Regions from separate parts of the Stenotrophomonas maltophilia group sp. P373 genome, predicted to be linked through region 1. Evidence: predicted binding sites of a transcription regulator. Region 1 holds the regulator's gene; the other holds the start of a gene.
The links. The regulator FliA, encoded in region 1, starts transcription of late flagellar genes. The targets are predictions, from matches to a motif close to TAAAGTTTNNCNNNCNNNGGCCGATAA.

Region 1 (7,421 bases):
CCGGAGGACAAGCGCCTGAAGCTGGTCGGAACGATCAGCTGACGCCCGCCCGCCGATGCGCCAGAAAACAGACACCACTTTCGAACCAACGCAACTGACAGACACCAAGGGGAACCCGCACCGTGCAGACCACCGACCACCCGAGTTCCCCGACCGCCACCCCGCCGTCTTCGCCCCGTGACCACAGCATGAAAATCAAACGATTCGTCGCCGCCGACATGCGCTCGGCCATGAACCTGGTGCGCAAGGAACATGGTCCTGACGCCGTGATCCTGTCCAACCGCCGGATCGAGGAAGGCATCGAGATCGTCGCCGCCGCCAACTACGACGAGAGCGCGGTACAGCGTGCACTGGAAGCCTCGCGCCGTGACGTCGCACCGCCGCCGGCACCCAAGCCGCGCACCGCCGCCGACGCGGTGATCGCCGCCGTCACCCGCCGCCGCAGCAGCACCCCGGCACCGGAACCGGTTGCCGCCACCACCTCGGCGGTGGCCGCCCTCGCCCGTGCAGCAGTGGGCGCTACCGGCCGCACCCTGGACAGCGCCGACGAGATCGTGCCGACCCGCGGCAGCACCGGCTTTGCCGCCACGCTGGCACGCGCCGCCGTCAATGAGCCGGCGCTGCCGGACCAGATCTTCGCCCCGTTCGCCGAAGCCATCGTCGCACCGGCACCCGCCAGCGCCACGCCGGCCAACCGCGCCCGCTTCCAGATCGACCCGCCGCACGAGGCGCATCACGAAAGCGCGGCCCCGGCCGTGCAGCCGCCGCCGCTGCCGACCGCAGCCCTGGCCGAAACGCAGCCGGAGGTCGCCGCAAGCGAACCGGCGTTGGCCGATGCCACCGTCGAAACCGCACCGACGCCGACGCTTGCCCCAGCCCCGGTCCTGACCGTGGTCGCCCAGGACGACGCCGAGATCCGCCAGCTGCGCCAGGAAGTGGCCGGCATGCGCCAGGTGATCGAGCGCGAAATGAACCGCTTCACCGACGAGCGCCTGCGCGGCTGCCCGGTGCGCGCCACCGCGCTGGACCTGATGGACGAGTACGGCTTCGATGCTGGCCTGGCCCGCGACGTCGCCATGCAGATTCCGCTGGAGACCGAGGCGCACCGAGGCCGCGGCCTGATGCTGGGGCTGATCTCGCGCAAGCTGCCGATCGCCCCGGTCGACCCGCTGGAGGAAGGCGGCGTGATCGCGCTGGTAGGCCCGACCGGCGCCGGCAAGACCACCACCATCGCCAAGCTGGCCTCGCGCTTCGCCGAGAAGCACGCGCCGCGTGACGTCGCCCTGGTCACCACCGACACCACCCGCATCGGCGCCCGCGAGCAGCTGTATGGCTATGGCAGGCAGCTCGGCATCGCCGTCCACGAGGCCAACAGCGGCACCGACCTGGACCAGCTGCTGGAACGCCTGAAGGACTACAAGCTGGTACTGATCGACACCGCCGGGCTGGGCCCGCGCGACCGCGCGCTGGCCGCCCAGCTGCAGTGGCTGCGCGCCGCCCGCCAGGTGCGCACCCTGCTGGTGCTGCCGGCCAACACCAGCTTCGGCGACATGGACGAGGTGGTCCGCCGCTTCGGTGCCGCCAACCTGCAGGGCCTGGTGCTGAGCAAGCTGGACGAAACCGGCCGCTTCGGCAACGCCCTGTCGGTGGCCGTGGACCATGCCCTGCCGATCACCTGGGTGACCGATGGCCAGGACGTTCCGGACGACCTGCACCGGGCAAGTGCGGCCAATCTCGTACTTCGCCTTGAAGATTTGCGCCGAGCGGCCGATATGCCCTGCAACCCGGAGTTGAACCATGCCGTCGCGTGAGTACGCCAAGCTGACCAAGACCTTCCCGCTGTCGGCCACCCGCAGCGAGCCGCTCGGCCCTGTGCGCACCATCGCCGTGACCGGCGGCAAGGGCGGCGTGGGCAAGACCAACGTGTCGGCCAACCTGGCCGTGGCGCTGGCCGGCATGGGCAAGCGCACGCTGCTGCTGGACGCCGACCTCGGCCTGGCCAACATCGACGTGATCCTGGGCTTGAACCCCACCTTTACGCTGGCCGACCTGGTGGCCGGCCGCTGCTCGCTGGACGATGTCATCGTCGAAGGCCCGAACGGCGTGCTGGTGGTCCCGGCCGCGTCCGGCCGCCGGCACATGGCCGAGCTGGCCCCGGCCGAGCACGTCGGCCTGGTCAACGTGTTCTCCGAGCTGGAGCGCGAGCTGGACATCATGGTGGTGGACACCGCCGCGGGCATCACCGACGGCGTGCTGACCTTCTGCCAGGCCGCGCAGGACACCGTGGTCGTGGTCTGTGACGAGCCGGCGTCGATCACCGACGCCTACGCGCTGATCAAGGTGCTGTCGCGTGAACGGGGCGTGGACCGCATCCAGGTGGTGGCCAACATGGTGCGCGACCCCAACGAGGGCCGCGTGCTGTACGAGAAGCTGACCCGCGTCTGCGAGAAGTTCCTCGCCGATGTCTCGCTGAACTACCTGGGCTGCGTGCCGCAGGATGACTGGCTGCGCCTGTCGGTGCAGCGCCAGCAGCCGGTGGTGAAGGCCTACCCGTCCAGCCCGTCCGCACTGGCGATCACCGAGATCGCGCGCCGCACGGCCCGCTGGCAGGCGCCGACCGAACCACGCGGCGGCGTCGAGTTCTTCCTCGAACGCATCCTCAAGCAGCGCGGGGTGGCGGCATGAAAGGCGCGGCCCAGTACAGGGAAGTCCAGCGCTCGGCAGCCAACGAGGTCATCGCCCAGCACTCGGACCTGGTGCGGCGCATCGCCCACCATCTGGCCGCGCGCCTGCCGGCCAGCGTCGAAGTCGACGACCTGATCCAGGCGGGCATGATGGGCCTGATCGAGGCTTCGCGCAGCTACGACGCCGACCAGGGCGCCTCGTTCGAGACCTATGCCTCGATCCGTATCCGTGGCTCGATGATCGACGAGATCCGCCGTGGCGACTGGGTGCCGCGCTCGGTGCACCGCCGTGCACGCGATGCTGCGGCCACCATCCGCCGCCTGGAACAGAGCAGCGGCCGCGCCGCCAGCGCCACCGAAGTGGCCGCCGCGATGGAGATGCCACTGCCCGAATACCTGCGCCTGATGGAAGACGCCGCGCGTGGCCAGGTGCTGAGCCTGGAGTCGCGCATTGAGGACCAGGGCGAGCTGGACACGGTCGCACAGGGTGGCCCGACCCCGCAGCAGGTGCTGGAGCGCAGCGAGTTCGGCCGCGAGCTGGGCAAGGCCATCGGCCATCTGCCCGAGCGCGAACAGCTGGTGCTCTCGCTCTACTACGAGCAGGAACTCAACCTGAAGGAGATCGGCGCGGTGCTAGGCGTAAGCGAGTCGCGGGTCTGCCAGATCCACGGCCAGGCCGTGCTGCGCCTGCGCGGCCGGCTGAAGGTATTCGAGGCCGTCGACGCCGGCCTCGAAGAATGAACATCCCCGAGGCAGCTGCCCCCGGCCGCCCGGAATGAACAACAAAGGAACTCTGCTTTGAACAAGAACATGCGCATCCTGATCGTCGACGACTTCTCGACCATGCGTCGCATCGTCAAGAACCTGCTGGGCGATCTGGGCTTCACCAACACCGCCGAAGCCGAGGACGGGCATGCCGCGCTGTCGCTGCTGCAGAGCCAGCCGTTCGATTTCGTGGTCACCGACTGGAACATGCCGGTCATGACCGGCATCGAGCTGCTCAAGGCGATTCGTGCCGACGCCAAGCTGAAGACCCTGCCGGTGCTGATGGTCACCGCCGAAGCCAAGCGCGAGCAGATCATCGAAGCGGCCCAGAACGGCGTGAACGGCTACATCATCAAGCCGTTCACCGCGCAGACGCTGGAAGAGAAGCTCGGCAAGATCTTCGAACGCCTGGCGGCCAGTGCCTGATGGATACCACGGTCGACAGGAATGCCCTCGCCCTGCGCCTGCAGGAAGCACTGGACGCACTGGAGTCCGGTGACGAAACCGCCTGGCGGCAACGCATCGACGGACTGGTCGCGCTGCGCACGCAGCCGATGATGAGCGGCCTCTCGCGGCTGGCCCGCGAGCTCGGGCAGGCCCTGGGTGAACTGCCGACCGTGCCCAGCGAGGCCGGCGAACTGGACGATGCCTGCGCACGCCTGGACCACGTGGTGGCGATGACCGAACAGGCAACGCACCGCACCCTGGACCTGGCCGAGGAATGCCGCAGCCTGACCGAACAGCTGCGCGCCGAAGGCCTGCAGCCGGGCCAGGATGCACAGCTCGAGCGCATCCGCCACAACCTCACCGAGATCGCCCTGACCCAGAGCTACCAGGACCTGACGGGGCAGATCATCCGTCGCGTGGTCGGCATCGTCCGCCGTGTGCATGAGGGCTTCGGCGCGCTCGGCCTGCCGCCGGAACAGCATCGCACCGATCCGGAACTGGCCGGGCCGGCACTGAAGGGACTGGACCGCCACGCGGTCTCGCAGAACGACGCCGACGACCTGCTGTCGGACCTGGGGCTGTAAGCATGAGCGCGGTATCCGACGACATCACTGCCGATTTCATCATCGAGGCGCAGGAAATCCTGGATCGCCTGGGCGAACAGCTGGTGTCGCTGGAGCAGGCACCACAGGACACCGAGCAACTCAACGCGGTGTTCCGGGGCTACCACACGCTCAAGGGCGGCGCCGGCTTCCTCGGCGTCACCGCCATGGTCGAGTTGTGCCACGCCGCCGAAGAAGCGCTGGGCATCGCGCGCGCGGGCCAGGCCGTGCTGCAGGCCCATCACTTCGATGCCGCCCAGCAATCGCTGGACTACCTGCAAGCGATGCTGGATGCAGTTTCCTCCGGCACCGAGCCGGGCTATGCGCCGCCGGAGCTGATCGCCCAGTTCGACATGCATGGCGGTGCCGTGGCTGCACCCGCCGCCGCAGCAGCTCCCGCTGCGGGTGGCAGCGACCTGATCACCGACGACGAGTTCGAGGCCCTGCTCGACCAGCTGCACGGCGGCAACGCACCGACTGCGGTGGCGCCGGCAAGGAAGGCCGACGACGGCCTGATCAGCGAAGACGAGTTCGAAGCCCTGCTCGACCAGCTGCACGGTGGCGCCGCACCCGGCGCCAAGCCCATCGCTGCGGCAGCGCCCGCACCGATCGCGGCACCACGCCCACTGGCCGCACCGGCCGCACCGGCACCTGCAGCGGCGACCAAGCCGGCCGCCAAGCCGCTGGCCGAGGCCGAACACACCGTGCGCGTGGACACCAAGCGCCTGGACGCGATCGTCAATCTGATCGGCGAACTGGTGCTGTCACGCAACCGGCTCAAGACCCTGCGTGCGCGCCTGCGCGACGAGGAACTGGACCGCGCCGTGTCCACCCTGGACATCGCCACCGCGCGCCTGCAGTCGGCGGTGATGCGTACCCGCATGCAGCCGGTGGGCAAGGTCTTCTCGCGCTTCCCCAAGGTCGCCCGAGACGTTGCCCGCTCGCTGAAGAAGGAAGTGGACCTGGAGCTGATCGGCGCCGAGACCGAGCTCGACCGCAACCTGGTCGAAGCGCTGGCCGACCCGCTGGTGCACCTGGTCCGCAACGCCATCGACCATGGCGTGGAAATGCCCGACCTGCGCGAAGCACAGGGCAAGCCGCGGATGGGCCATGTGCGGTTGTCGGCGCAGCAGGAAGGTGACTACGTCAGCATCGAGGTGCAGGACGATGGCGCCGGCATCGACCCGGAAAAGCTGCGCGCGAAGGCACGCGAGAAGGGCCTGATCGATCCGGAGGCCGCCGCCCGCCTGAGCAGCGAGGAGTGCCTGCACCTGGTGTTCCTGCCCGGCTTCTCGACCAAACAGCAGGTCACGGATATCTCCGGCCGCGGCGTTGGCATGGACGTGGTGCAGTCGCGCATCCGCGAACTGAGTGGCCAGATCCAGATCCAGTCGGAGCTGGGCCGCGGCAGCCGCTTCCTGATCCGAGTGCCGCTCACCCTGGCGATCCTGCCGACCCTGCTGGTGCAGGCCGGCGAAGACGTCTATGCGCTGCCGCTGGCGCGCGTGATGGAAGTGCTGCACGCACCGCGCACCTCGCTGGGCTGGTTCGATGGCCGCGCCGTGCTCGACCGCCGTTCGCACACGCTGCCACTGGTCGATCTGCGCCAGTGGCTGGATGTGACGCCCGCCGCGTCGACCCTGCTGACCATCGTGGTGCTGCAGGCCGGCGAAGCGCGCTTCGGCCTGGTCGTGGACCAGGTCCGTGGGCGCGAGGAAGTGGTCATCAAGCCACTGCCGAAAGCCCTGCGTGGCCTGCGCGGTTACGCCGGTGCAACCCTGATCGGCGATGGTCGCATGGCGCTGATCCTGGATGTGGACGGCCTGCGCAGCCCGCACGACTGACCCGCTTGCTGAACCCGTAAAACCGTGAAGTCGCACCAGTAGCCCGTACCGGTGTCTCAAGTCCCATTCATACAAGCCGATACCGGATCCATGGATAGACTCAGCCTCATTGGACTCTTTCTCGCCCTGGCCTCGCTGGTCGGCGGCAGCATCCTCAAGGGCGCCGGCCTGGCGTCGCTGTGGTCGCCTGCGGCGTTCGTGATCGTCATCGTCGGCACCGTCGCCGCGATCCTGCTGCACACCTCGCCGGCGGTGTTCAAGCACGCGTTCAGCATCGTGCGCTGGGTCGTGCGTCCACCGCACAGCGACCGCCGCGAGCTGATCCAGCAGATCGTCGAGTGGAGCAACATCGCCCGCCGCCAGGGCCTGCTGGGCCTGGAATCGCAGGTGGAAGCACAGCAGGACCCGTTCCTGCGCAAGGGCCTGCAGCTGCTGGTGGACGGCGTCGAGCCCGAATCCATGCGGCACATGCTGGAAATCGAACTGGGCAGCCAGGAGCACCAGGACCAGGCCGGCGCCAAGGTGTTCGAGGCGATGGGCATCTATGCACCGACGCTCGGCATCATCGGTGCCGTGCTGGGCCTGATCGCGGTGATGAAGAACCTGGCCGACCCGAGCAAGCTCGGCCACGGCATCGCCGCCGCGTTCACCGCCACCATCTACGGCATCGCTTCGGCCAACCTGCTGTTCCTGCCGATCGCCGCCAAGCTCAAGAGTGTGATCTCGCACAACACGCGCGACCGCGAGATGGTCATCGAAGGCCTGATCTCGATCGCCCAGGGCGAGAACCCGCGCAACATCGAAACCAACCTCTCCGGCTTCCTGCACTGACATGGCCCGCCGCAAGCACCACGAAGAGCACGCCAACCACGAAGCATGGGCGATCCCCTATGCCGACCTGATGACGCTGCTGCTCGCCTTCTTCGTGGTCATGTATGCAATCTCCTCGGTGAACGAGGGCAAGTACCGGATCATGGCCGACGCGCTGACCGATGCCTTCGGTGGCGCACCGCGCACCATCAACCCGGTGCAGGTGGGCAACAAGCAGGTGCAGGGCGGCGGCTGGGACAGCCCCTCGG
Region 2 (7,421 bases), 570 kb from region 1:
CGGCGTGCCGACCGTGCGTGACATCCTCAAGGAACTGGAGAAGCCGGGCCGAGACCCACGTCCCGAGTTCAAGGCGGCACGCTTCGCCGAGGGCGTCGAGGACATCAAGGACCTGCGCGAGGGCATGGTGCTCGAGGGTGTGGTCAGCAACGTGGCGGCCTTCGGTGCCTTCGTCGATATCGGTGTGCACCAGGACGGCCTGATCCACATCTCGGCGCTTTCCGATACGTTCGTGAAGGACCCGCGCGACGTGGTCAAGGCCGGTGATATCGTCAAGGTGAAGGTGCTGGAGGTGGACGTGGCGCGCAAGCGCATCGCCCTGACCCGGCGCCTGGACGATACCCCCGGGCAAGCGACCAGCCGCCCGGGCCAGCGTGATGAGCGCGGCCATGGGCAGGGTCCGCGCCGCGATGCAGGCGGCCAGAACCGCGGGCCGAACCGGGGCCAAGGCAATGGCAGCCGTCCCGCCGCGCCCGCGCGGCCGGCCAACAACGCCCTGGCCGAGGCCTTCGCCCGCGCCAAGCGCAGTTGAGGACCGCGTTCCCCGTCACACTTGATTCGTGGCGGGGGACTTGTCGATTTTCCCCGTGATTGCGCACACTTGCGCTTGAGGGGAGGCGTCCGGCCACCCCGCTGTTGCTGGGGAGGGCCATGACGCCAGCACGACCCGCCATCTTCGTTGCAGGCCGCAGCGTTCCGCTGCGGTCGGCGCCTGCCCGTGCCGGCAGGGGACCGGATTGATGCCGGGCCAGGGCACCCACGGCAATGGACTGCTGGAGCGCCGCCTGCAGGAGCTGGCGGAAGAGCGTCGCCGCCTGGCGATGATCATCGACGGTACCGCCGCGGGAACCTGGGAATGGAACGTGCAGACCGGCGAGATGCGGGTCAACGCGCGCTGGGCTGAGATCGTCGGCTACCGCCTGGAAGAGCTGCAACCCATCTGCCAGAAGACGTTCCTGAAGCTGGTCCATCCCGATGACATCGCGCTGTCCGATGCGGCGCTGGATGAGCATTTCGAAGGCCGCAGCGACAACTACGCCTGCCTGCTGCGCATGCGCCACAAGAACGGGCAGTGGATCTGGATCCAGGACCGCGGGCGGGTCTTCGAATGGGATGGGCAGGGCAAGCCGCTGTGGATGGCCGGCGCGCATGCTGACGTCACCGAGCTGCAGCAGGCGAGGCAGGACGCGGCCGAGACCCGGCAACGCCTGCAGGCCGTGGTCGATGCGTCCGATGAGGTAGCGGTGATCGCCACCGATACCGATGGCACCATCACCCTGTTCAACACGGGTGCGGAGCGCCTGCTGGGCTACAGCGCAGCGGAGGTGGTCGGCCAGCGCCGGCTCGATGCGTTCCACGATCCGGAGGAACTGAAAGCCTGGCTGGAGCCGCTGGCCGATGCCGAGGGCAACCTTCCCGACGTGTTCGAAGCGCTCAGTGCTCGCGCTGACGGGCAGACCTACTCGCGGCAGTGGACGTTGCTGCGCAAGGAGGGCCTGCCACGCCAGGTGCGCCTGTCGATCAGCCGCATGGAAGGTGCCGATGGCGCACGCATCGGCTACGTCGGCATGGCCATCGACATCACCGAGATCCTGCAGGCACGGGCTGAGGCGCGGCTGTCGGCGGAGAAGTTCGCCGGTGCATTCACGTCGGCGGCGTTGGGCATGGCGCTGGTGTCGCTGGAGGGGCGTTGGCTGGACGTCAATGATGCGCTGTGCCGGATCCTGGGTTACCCGCGCGAAGAGCTGCTGCAGGTCGACTTCCAGCGCCTGACCCATCCCGATGACCTGCAGACCGACCTGGCCCTGGTGCAGGACCTGCTGGCCGGACGGCGCAGCCATTACCACCTTGAAAAGCGCTATCTCGACCGCGACGGCCGCATCATCTGGGCGCGGCTGTCAGTGTCGCTGGTGCGCAGCGAGCATGGCCAGCCACTGCATTTCGTGTCGCAGATCCAGGACATCACCGCCCAGCGCAGCAGTGAGCAACGCCTGTTCGAGAGCGAACAGCGCAGTCGCATCACCCTGGATGCGGTGGCCGACCTGGTGCTCAGCGTCAACCTTGACGGCCGCATCGACTATGCCAACGCGGCCGCGGTACGCACCCTGGCCGGTGATGGCGCGCTGTCGCTGGCCGGGCACAGGGTGCAGGACGTGCTGGCGCTGACCACCGAGTACGCGCCCGGCTCGGTGCTGGATGTGCAGGTACTCCTGGACCCGGAAAGCAACGCGGTGGACCTGCATGCCGACCTGCTGCTGCGCCTGGGCACGGCAACGGTGCCGGTGGATCTGACGCGGGCCTGGCTGCGCGATGACGAAGGCCATGTGCGCGGCGCGGTGTGGGTGCTGCGCGACGACACCCAGCAGCGGGCGCGGCAGCGCGAAGCCCGCCACCTGGCCGAGATCGATCCACTCACCGAACTGAGCAACCGCCGCGGTTTCGAGGTGCACCTGCAGCAGGCGATCACCCGCGTCGAGCGCACCGGGCAGGCCGCCTCGCTGATGTACATCGATCTGGACCGCTTCAAGCCGGTCAACGACACCTGGGGCCACCTGGCCGGCGATGCCGTGCTGTGGGCGGTGGCCAGTGTGCTGCGACATGGTGTGCGTGATTCGGACGTGGTGGCGCGGCTGGGCGGCGACGAGTTCGCGGTGATCCTGTCCGGGTGTACGCCGCGTCGTGCCGCACGGATCGGCGGTGAGCTCCTGCAGACCCTGTCAGCGCTGTCCATTCCATGGGATCAGCACCGGCTGCGGGTCGGTGCCAGCATCGGCATCGCGCCCCTGGCGGGGGGCATGAGCGTGGACCAGGCAGTGGCCGCTGCCGATGCACAGTGCTACCGGGCCAAGGCGCTGGGGCGCAACAACGTGCAGGTGCAGGGCGAGCTGTCGGGGCTTCCAGGCGACGATGCCGATGCCGCCCAGGACTGATCTCAGCCTGTGAGAGGACGCGCGCGAATACTGCGCGCATCTCCACTCAAGCAGGTGAACCCATGAATGCCTGGAACCCGGTTGCGGTGCGCATGTTCATTCCGGCCCTGATCGGCTGGTGCCTGGCGCTGGCCACCTGCCTGCGCGCCGAACAGCTGCGCGGCGACCCGTACGCGCAGGCGTTGTTGCCCGTGCTGCAGCAAGGCGCGGTCGCGCTGCTGGTCCTGAGCCTGGCCTGCACGGTTGCAGCCTGCCTGTTGCTGTGGCGGCATGGCCGCAGCGTCGGCGGGCGTCTCGCTTCCGGCACTACACCCGTGCGGCGTCCATCAGCAGGACCCGGCACGGTGCGCGCTGGAACGCGTTGATCTGAGGCACCAGACGCTGGAAGTGCTCGCTGGCGCAATGGATATCCAGTGCGTCGCGGTCCGGCCATTGCTCGATGAAGACGAAATGCCCGGGGTCCTTCTGGTCGACGAACAGTTCATAGCCGAGGCAGAGCGGCTCTCGCTGCGTGCATGCGACCAGCTCGCGGTACAGGGGAAGCACGGTATCCACGGCATCGGGATGGATGATCCTCGGCGATCACTTTCAGCATGTCGGCACCTGCAGACGGGCCTTGCAGGATAGTGCCAGCGCATGGCCGGCACCTATCCTGGTCAACGCAGTACTGCGTCCGTACTGACCAGCTGCACGTCGTGCATCTGGTTGAGGTAGGCCTCGTAGTAGCCCTTGTGCGAGGCACCGACGATGGCCAGCATTCGGCTGCCAGGGTGCAGGCCCAGCACGTCGCGGATGTTGGCGACCATGCGCAGGTTGCGGGTTTCCCAGTAACCGACATACATCCGGCCGAACGCCTTGGAGGACGGCTCGACGAGCGTCGCGCCGAAGTCGCTCTGGTACGCTGCCATCGCTGCCGCCGGGCTGTTGTAATCCTGATACAGCGCCATGACGCCACCGGGCTTGTCCAGATTGGCCACGAGGCGTTCATCGGCCTCCCGTCGCGCCCGCAAGTACGTATTGTTCCAGGCACCGGTGATGGCTGCACTGGCCGCCGCCTTATCCTCCGCCGGTGTGGGAGAATCGGCCGTGTGGTCGTCCACGGCCCACAGCCGTTCATGCCCGAGGCGGGCGGCAACGACGGCGGCGATCAGGCTGGTTTCATTGCGGCGGACCAGGCCTTTGCCGAGGATCTCGACCAGGGCCGGCGTCAGCCCATCGCCGGCTTTGCGCTCGGACGCAGGCAGGCGCAGCCATTGCACCTGCGCCGAGCCGCGTTCGCCCGCAGCCAGGAACAATGCGGCGAGCCGACGACGCTGGGCGGGCGTCGGCTCGTCCGGCCAGGTCGCAAGCAGGCGCTCGGCCTGGGCGTTCGCTGAAGGCACGTCCAGGCCGGTGGCAGCCTGCGCAGCGGTGGTGTCGAAGCAGTAGGTGGCCACGCTCTCCGCATAGCGTTCCGGGTAGCGACGCATGGAATCGCACTGGAGGCCGGACAGGTCTTCGGTGGCGATCAGCCCGGGCTTCCAGGCGACCAGTCGCTGCAGCAACGGTTCAAGCAAGGCGGGCTGGAAGGACTTGGGCAGGCCGGACAGGTGGGCGGTGCCCAGTACCAGTACCTCGTTCGGTCGCCCTGCAGGCGGCCCCTTCAGCTGGTCCGGCTGGAAGGCGGGCCGATAGGTGGCATCGGCAGCGAGGGCGCCGGTACTGCACAGGCCCAGGATCAGGAAGCTGGCCAAGCGTGGGAACATGCGATCTCCGTGTCAGTGAGCGTCCTGCGGTTCGCTGCATGCTGGCCATTTTCACCTGCCATGGAATCGCCCGTTGGTCATGCAAACCTTTTGGGCTTGAACTGCATCGGCGTGCCGGGCAAGGCTATGCCCAGTGACGGCGGCAACGCGCGATATGTTCCGTGACGACACCCCGTGCCCCGCCGAGCGTGAGCAGAATGTGAAGTACATCGCGATTGTCTACCGCGTCCCTGCAGCCGCATCTGAAGTTGCGACGGACGTCGCGTAATCCGGCTAAAGCCACCGATCGCCTCGCCGATACTCCCTCTGGATCCCGCTCCAGTCACCCGCCGCAGGACCCCAGGCCGTCCCCGATGGGCGGCCCGCGCTGTGTGTTCCGCCGCTCCCAGATGCCGATCGCACCCGCAGCAGACGTTCGTGGCAGTCGCTCGAGAGGTGCCGGTTGGCACCTGTAGTCCCTGGCACCTGAAGTTGCCGCCGGGCATCCCGCCCGTCGGGTCGCAACCGCTTACCGGACACCGAGGATCAGACAATGCTCATTCCAGGCTTCACGGCGGGCGCGCAGGCGCCGGCCGAGCTGCATACCCGTTGGTCGCCGTGGCGTGCCCTGCTGGGCGCGCTGGCTCCCCAGCACCGCACCGGCGCCGAGGCCGTGTCCGATGGCCGTGCCGAGCTGGAAGCCCAGGTCGCGGCGCTGCACCGGGTCCAGGCGGTCATCGAGTTCGCCCTCGATGGCACCATCCTGCAGGCCAATGACAACTTCCTGCAGGCGATGGGCTACCGGCTGGAGGAGATCCAGGGAAAGCATCATTCCCTGTTCGTCGATCCCGAGCAGGCGCGCAGCGCCGAGTACCGCGAGTTCTGGGCGCGGCTGGGGCGTGGCGAATATGACGCTGGCCAGTACCGGCGCTTCGGCAAGGGCCAGCGCGAGATCTGGATCCAGGCCTCGTACAACCCGGTGCTGGACCGGCAGGGGCGGCCATACAAGGTGGTCAAGTTCGCCACCGACATCACTGCGCAGAAGCTGCAGGCAGCCGACTCGGCCGGGCAGCTGGCGGCGATCGACAAGTCGCAGGCGGTGATCGAGTTCGGCATGGACGGCCGCATCCTTTCGGCCAACGACAACTTCCTGGCCGCCACCGGCTACAGCCTGGACGACGTGCGTGGCCAGCACCACTCGCTGTTCGTCGAGCCCGAGTATCGTGGCAGTGCCGAGTATCGCCAGTTCTGGGAGAAGCTCGGCCGTGGCGAATACGATGCCGGCCAGTACCGGCGCCTCGGCAAGGGCGGGCGCGAGGTCTGGATCCAGGCGTCCTACAACCCGATCCTGGATCTCAACGGAAAGCCGTTCAAGGTGGTCAAGTACGCCACCGACATCACCGCGCAGGTGCATGAGAACCAGGCCATGCAACGTGCCGTGGCGCAGACCCGTGAAGTGGTGGCGGCCGCGAAGGAGGGCGACCTGACCCGGCGCGTGGCCACTGCCGACAAGAACGGGCCGATCGCCGAGCTGTGCGAAGGCGTGAATTCGTTGGTGGAGGCGATGGCCGCGATCATCGCCCAGATCAAGTTCGCCGCCGACACCATCGCCGTCGGTGCCACCGAGATCGCGCAGGGCAACAGCGATCTGTCGCAGCGCACCGAGCAGCAGGCCGCGTCGCTGGAGGAGACCGCGGTGTCGATGAAGGGCCTGGCCGAGACCGTGCAGCGCACCGCGACCAACGCACGGCAGGCCAGTCAGCTGGCCGGTGGTGCTGCTGATGTCGCTGCCCGCGGTGGCAACGTGGTGCACGAAGTGGTCGAGACCATGGCCGTGATCAACGCGTCCTCGCGGCGCATCGTCGACATCATCGGCGTGATCGACGGCATTGCTTTCCAGACCAACATCCTTGCGTTGAACGCGGCGGTGGAAGCAGCGCGTGCGGGCGAACACGGGCGTGGCTTCGCCGTGGTCGCCACCGAGATCCGCGAACTGTCGCAGCGCTCGGCCAGTGCCGCGAAGGAGATCAAGCAGCTGATCGATGCGTCGGTGGCCAATGTCGGCGCCGGTACCGCGCAGGTTGAGAGCGCCGGACGCACCATGGACGAGATCGTGGTCAATGTGCGCCGTGTCAGTGATCTGATGTCCGAGATCAGCACGGCCGCGCAGCAGCAGAGCGACGACATCCAGCAGATGAACCATGCCGTCGATCTGATCGATCAGGGCACCCAGCAGAACGCCGCGCTGGTCGAGGAAGCCTCGGCCGCAGCGCGCAGCATGGAAGAGCAGTCGGCGCAGCTGCTGCAGACGGTGGCCAGCTTCCGGGTGCAGGGCGGGGCCGGGCACCTGCATGGCGCGGCGGTGCTGCGCGCGGTCTAGGCCCGGCGGTCGGAGTGTTGTTCCCCGGCATCGTGGGTCGGCCTGCTCATGCGCAGCCTGCCAGGCTACGCCGATGCTGATGGTCACATGGGGCCTCAGCGGCGGGCAGGGCGGCGGTTTCCACGGCGGCGCGCAGGCGCTCGCAGGGTGGCGATGAATTCCTCGCCGCCGTCGCGGGCCAGCAGGTCATCACTGCGTTGCGGGCAGCCGTCGAGGATCGCGGCGACCGCCTGCAGGGTGTTGGCGTCCCAGCGCCCGGCGCTGATCGGATGCGTCAGGCAGATGGCGGGCGATCTGCAGCGCCATCGCCCGTTCGGAAACGTCGCCCCAGCTGGTGTGCTCGATCACGCCCGGCAGCGAGAAGTAGTGGGACCGGGCGACGGCGTC

Region 2: ACSYHF_RS12240 (methyl-accepting chemotaxis protein) is a predicted target of FliA. The motif match lies at 4,950-4,976, and genes of this name have one in related genera.

Annotation. Positions count from the first base shown of each region.
Region 1 covers NZ_CM129994.1:2,051,200-2,058,620, reverse strand. The annotation lists gene flhA (flagellar biosynthesis protein FlhA) at 1-42, shown strand, start outside; gene flhF (flagellar biosynthesis protein FlhF) at 189-1,811, shown strand; gene ACSYHF_RS09500 (MinD/ParA family ATP-binding protein) at 1,798-2,685, shown strand; gene ACSYHF_RS09495 (RNA polymerase sigma factor FliA) at 2,682-3,425, shown strand; gene cheY (chemotaxis response regulator CheY) at 3,483-3,875, shown strand; gene ACSYHF_RS09485 (protein phosphatase CheZ) at 3,875-4,480, shown strand; gene ACSYHF_RS09480 (chemotaxis protein CheA) at 4,483-6,342, shown strand; gene ACSYHF_RS09475 (flagellar motor protein) at 6,433-7,173, shown strand; gene motD (flagellar motor protein MotD) at 7,175-7,421, shown strand, end outside.
Region 2 covers NZ_CM129994.1:2,625,639-2,633,059, reverse strand. The annotation lists gene ACSYHF_RS12265 (Tex family protein) at 1-532, shown strand, start outside; gene ACSYHF_RS12260 (PAS domain S-box protein) at 741-2,930, shown strand; gene ACSYHF_RS12255 (hypothetical protein) at 2,993-3,295, shown strand; gene ACSYHF_RS12250 (putative quinol monooxygenase) at 3,237-3,485, opposite strand; gene ACSYHF_RS12245 (DUF5694 domain-containing protein) at 3,587-4,675, opposite strand; gene ACSYHF_RS12240 (methyl-accepting chemotaxis protein) at 5,208-7,034, shown strand; partial or broken gene ACSYHF_RS12235 (GGDEF domain-containing protein) at 7,065-7,270, opposite strand; gene ACSYHF_RS12230 (hypothetical protein) at 7,224-7,421, opposite strand, start outside.